DNA from 2 places in the Bradyrhizobium sp. JR4.1 genome. Region 1 is predicted to be linked to the other one. Evidence: predicted binding sites of a transcription regulator. Region 1 holds the regulator's gene; the other holds the start of a gene.
The links. The regulator PhoB, encoded in region 1, activates phosphate uptake and scavenging genes when phosphate is short. The targets are predictions, from matches to a motif close to TGTCATNNANCTGTCAT.

Region 1 (2,395 bases):
AGTCTTGCGGTGCCGATTTTGCGGGATTTAGCCACGGAACATGTGGAAGCGAGTCGGCGGACTCTTGCGCGGGAGTCACGCCATATTGTAGCGTTTGGATTGTCAGATACGACATCTCGTGCAGTGGTTCTGATCTTTAAGTCCTTATGTACCGGCGTAAACGTTCGGGCGTTCAAGACGCGCCCGGCGAGCCTTAAGGGATTCTGGCGGCACGGGTTTTTGAAGGCTTAGGCATTCGCTGCGAGGCCCCAGGATGGCTGGCGCGCAGCGAGGGAAAGGGTGCAATGACGGTTTTGACCTGGTCCGATGATCGCGTCGAGCAGCTGAAAAAGCTCTGGGAGGCCGGACTTTCGGCCAGCCAGATCGCGGCGGAGCTCGGCAATGTGACCCGCAATGCCGTGATCGGCAAAGTGCACAGGCTCGGCCTCTCGGGCCGCGCCAAGAGCCCATCATCGGCAGCGCCCCGGCCGCGCAAGGCGCGCCCCGCGCAGCACATGATGCGGGTGAGCCGCCCGATCTCGCGCGGCAACACCGCGCTGGCGCAGGCCTTCGAGGTCGAGGCTGAGCCGGATCCGGTCACCTACGACAACGTGGTGCCGATGAGCCAGCGGCTGTCGCTGCTCGAATTGAACGAGGCGACCTGCCACTGGCCGGTCGGCGATCCCTCGAGCCCGGACTTCTTCTTCTGCGGTGGACGGGCGCTGTCCGGCCTGCCCTATTGCGCCCAGCACTCGCGTGTTGCGTACCAGCCGGCGTCGGATCGGCGCCGCGCACCGGTGAAGCCGGGTCCGCGGTAATCACGGCAAGTCGTCGCGCAAAGACAGTTCAATAATTTCAGTGTCGTCCTGGCGAAAGCCAGGACCCATACTCCGAGCACGAAGTAGTCGTGCGAAAGGGGTAACTCGGAGTCTTCGCCAAACCACTCCCTGTGGTTATGGGTCCCGGATCAGCGCTCGCTTGTCCGGGACGACATCGGAGAATGCAGGGACAGCTCGCCAACAAACAAGCCTGCAACCCTACACCTGCTCCGCCTTCGCAAACCGATCATCCAGCGCGTAGCCGGCGCCGCGGACGGTGCGGATCGGGTCTTGCTCGCGGCCGAGATTGAGCAGCTTGCGCAGGCGGCCGATATGCACGTCGACGGTACGCTCGTCGATATAGATGTCGCGGCCCCAGACGCTGTCGAGCAGTTGCTCGCGCGAGAACACCCGGCCCGGGTGCTCCAGGAAGAACTCCAGCAGGCGATATTCGGTCGGACCGAGATCGATCGGCCGGCCTGAGCGCGCCACGCGGCGCTTGTCACGGTCGAGCTCGATGTCGCCAAAAGCAAGCACGGTGGCGAGCCGCTCGGGGCTCGCGCGCCGCAGCAGGCCCTTCACGCGCGCCAGCAGCTCCGGCACCGAGAACGGCTTGACGATGTAATCGTCGGCGCCGGTCGCAAGACCCCGCACCCGCTCGCTCTCCTCGCCGCGCGCGGTGAGCATGATGATCGGGAGCTGCTTGGTCTCGGGACGGGTGCGAAGCCGCCGGCACAGTTCGATGCCCGACAGGCCCGGCAGCATCCAGTCGAGCACGATCAGATCGGGGATGTGCTCCTTGAGGCGGGTGTCGGCGTCGTCGCCGCGCATCACCGTCTCGACGTCATAGCCGTCGCCTTCGAGGTTGTAGCGGAGAAGCTCGGTCAGGGCTTCCTCGTCCTCAACCACCATAATGCGTGCGCCCATCGGGTCGTCGCTCCCTTAAGTCTTCAGGTGTTCGGTACCGTGTTGGCGAAGGTCGTCATGTCGCCCTTCGGCCGCTTGTCGGTGATCGCCTGGCCCTCGATCATGTAGAACACGGTCTCGGCGATGTTGGTGGCGTGGTCGCCGATCCGCTCGATGTTCTTGGCGCAGAACATCAGGTGAATACAGAACGAGATGTTGCGCGGATCCTCCATCATGTAGGTGAGGAGCTCGCGGAACAACGAGGTGCAGATGGCGTCGACTTCCTCGTCGCCCTTCCACACCGCCATCGCCGCCGGCAAATCATGCGCGGCATAGGCGTCCAGCACCGACTTGACCTGCTGCTGCACGAGGTCGGTCATGTGCTCGAGGCCGCGGAACAGCTTGAGCGGATGGAAGTCCGTTTCCAGCGCCGCGACGCGCTTGCCCATGTTCTTGGCGAGGTCGCCGATGCGCTCGAGATCAGTCGCGACGCGCATGGCGCCGACGATCTCGCGCAGATCGACCGCCATCGGCTGGCGGCGGGCGATGGTGAGCACCGCACGCTCCTCGATGCGCTTCTGCAGCGCGTCGAGCTCGGTGTCGATGGCAACGACGCGCTGGCCGAGCGGGACGTCGCGGCGGATCAGCGCGTCGACGGACTCGACGATCATGCGCTCGGCGATGCCGCCCAT
Region 2 (2,395 bases), on a different contig from region 1:
GGCCGGCTTTGGCCACACCGGCACCAAACAAGCCGCCGATCAATGCATGAGACGAGGACGATGGGATGCCGAGCGCCCATGTCACGAGGTTCCAGACGATGGCGCCGACGAGCGCGGCGAAGATCACCTGAGCATCCACGATCGCGGGATCGATGATGCCGGTGCCGATGGTCTGGGCGACGTGGAGCCCGAACACCATGAAGGCGACGAAATTGAAGAACGCGGCCCAGAACACCGCGTATTGCGGCCGCAGCACGCGAGTCGAGACGATGGTCGCAATCGAATTGGCGGCGTCGTGCAGGCCGTTCAGGAAGTCGAACAGCAGCGCGACGGCGATCAATCCGATCAGGACGGGAAGACCCAACGCAACATCCACGGCGTGGCCCCTGCCCTAAACTTGCTCGATGACGATGCTGTTGATCTCGTTCGCGACGTCGTCGAAGCGATCGGCGACTTTCTCGAGATGGTCGTAAATCTCTGCGCCCACGATGAAATCCATCGCGTTGCCGTCGCGATGCTTGAGGAACAGTTCCTTCAGCCCGATATCATGGAGATCGTCGACGCGGCCTTCCAGTTTGCCAAGCTCTTCCGTGATCGCAGTCAGCATGGCCACGTTCTGACCGATCTTCTGCATCAGCGGCAGCGCACGGCCGACCAGATTGGCGCATTCGATCAGGAGCCCGCCGATCTCCCGCATCGGGGGCTCGAAGCTGCGGACCTCGAACAGCATCACGGCCTTGGCGGTCTGCTGCATCTGGTCGATGGCGTCGTCCATCGAGGTGATCAGGTTCTTGATGTCGCCGCGGTCGAACGGGGTGATGAAGGTGCGACGCACCGCCGTCAGCACCTCACGGGTGATATTGTCCGCATCGTTCTCGAACTGGTTGACGCGCTGGCAATAGACCGGCGTCTCCTCGCCCCCGTTGAGCATGCTCTGGAGCGCGATCGAGCCCTGGATCACGGTCTGGGCGTGGCGGTCGAACAGGTCGAAGAACCGTTCTTCCTTGGGCAGGAAAGAGCGAAACAATCGCATCATGGGAGAGAAACTACCGGTTGGATAATGGCCTGGCCAAAGGGGGCCGTCATGAAACTGTCATAGACCATTTTCGATCCACGCGCGTGCCACCTCACGCCCGTGGAGCCGGATCATCCACCGCTTTCGCGAGTCAACACATCTTCCATTAGATCAATGACTTACAGCGACCGCCGGAAGTAATGCGCGATTTCGCCGATGACGCCACGGCGGAAGGTGAGCACGCAGATCACGAAGATCGAGCCCTGGATCACGGTCACCCACTGCCCGAACCCCGCCAGATATTGCTGCATGGCGATGATCACGAAGGCACCGACCACGGGACCGAACACGGTTCCTAGACCACCGACCAGCGTCATCAGCACGACTTCGCCCGACATTGACCAGTGCACGTCGGTGAGCGAGGCATTCTGCGCCACGAAGACTTTCAGCGCACCGGCAAAGCCGGCCAGCGTACCCGACAGGACGAAAGCCAGGAACTTGTACTGATCGGTGCGGTAACCCAGCGAGATCGCGCGCGGCTCGTTCTCGCGGATCGCCTTGAGGACTTCGCCGAAGGGCGAGTTGATGATGCGGAAGATCAGCAGGAAGCCGGCGAGGAAGCCGACCAGAACCACATAGTAGAGCACGGTCGGCTTGGTCAGATCGAACACGCCGAACATGCGTCCTTGCGGGATGCCCTGGATGCCGTCTTCGCCATGGGTAAACGGCGCCTGGAGGTAGATGAAGTACAGAAGCTGCGACAGCGCCAGCGTGATCATCGAGAAATAGATGCCCTGGCGCCGGATCGAGATATAGCCCGTGATGAGCGAGAGCACGAAGGCACCGGCGACGCCGACGAGGATGCCGAGCTCCGGCGGCAGCGCCCAGACCTTCAGCGCATGCGCGCTGCAATAGCCGGCGGTGCCTAAGAACATCGCATGGCCGAAGGACAGCAAACCGCCGTAGCCGATCAGCAGGTTGAAGGCGCAGGCGAGCAGCGCGAAGCACAGCGCCTGCATCACGAAGAACGGGTAGACGCCCGTGAATGGCACCGAAGCCAGCAGCAGCGCCATCACCACGAACACGATCATCTCGTCGCGGATCGCGCGCGGGGTTACCGGCAGCGTGTCGTCCGTCAAGGCTGTCATATCAGGCCGCCCTTCCCGTCAATCCCGTTGGCTTCACCAAGAGCACCAGCACCATCAGCACGAACACGACGGTGTTGGAGGCCTCGGGGTAGAAATATTTGGTCATGCCCTCGATCACACCGAGCGCAAAGCCGGTGATGATGGAGCCCATGATCGATCCCATGCCGCCAATCACGACCACCGCGAACACCACGATGATCAGGTCGGCGCCCATCAGCGGCCGCACCTGGTT

Region 2: a site for PhoB is predicted at 1,081-1,097, ahead of ABIB90_RS26960 (DUF47 domain-containing protein). Genes of this name have one in related genera too.

The regions. Positions count from the first base shown of each region.
Region 1 covers NZ_JBEPRY010000001.1:555,503-557,897, forward strand. Annotated here, with positions in the region: gene ABIB90_RS02805 (GcrA family cell cycle regulator) at 285-797, shown strand; gene phoB (phosphate regulon transcriptional regulator PhoB) at 1,017-1,724, opposite strand; gene phoU (phosphate signaling complex protein PhoU) at 1,748-2,395, opposite strand, start outside.
Region 2 covers NZ_JBEPRY010000016.1:49,817-52,211, reverse strand. Annotated here, with positions in the region: gene ABIB90_RS26965 (inorganic phosphate transporter) at 1-376, opposite strand, end outside; gene ABIB90_RS26960 (DUF47 domain-containing protein) at 392-1,036, opposite strand; gene ABIB90_RS26955 (branched-chain amino acid ABC transporter permease) at 1,195-2,163, opposite strand; gene ABIB90_RS26950 (branched-chain amino acid ABC transporter permease) at 2,165-2,395, opposite strand, start outside.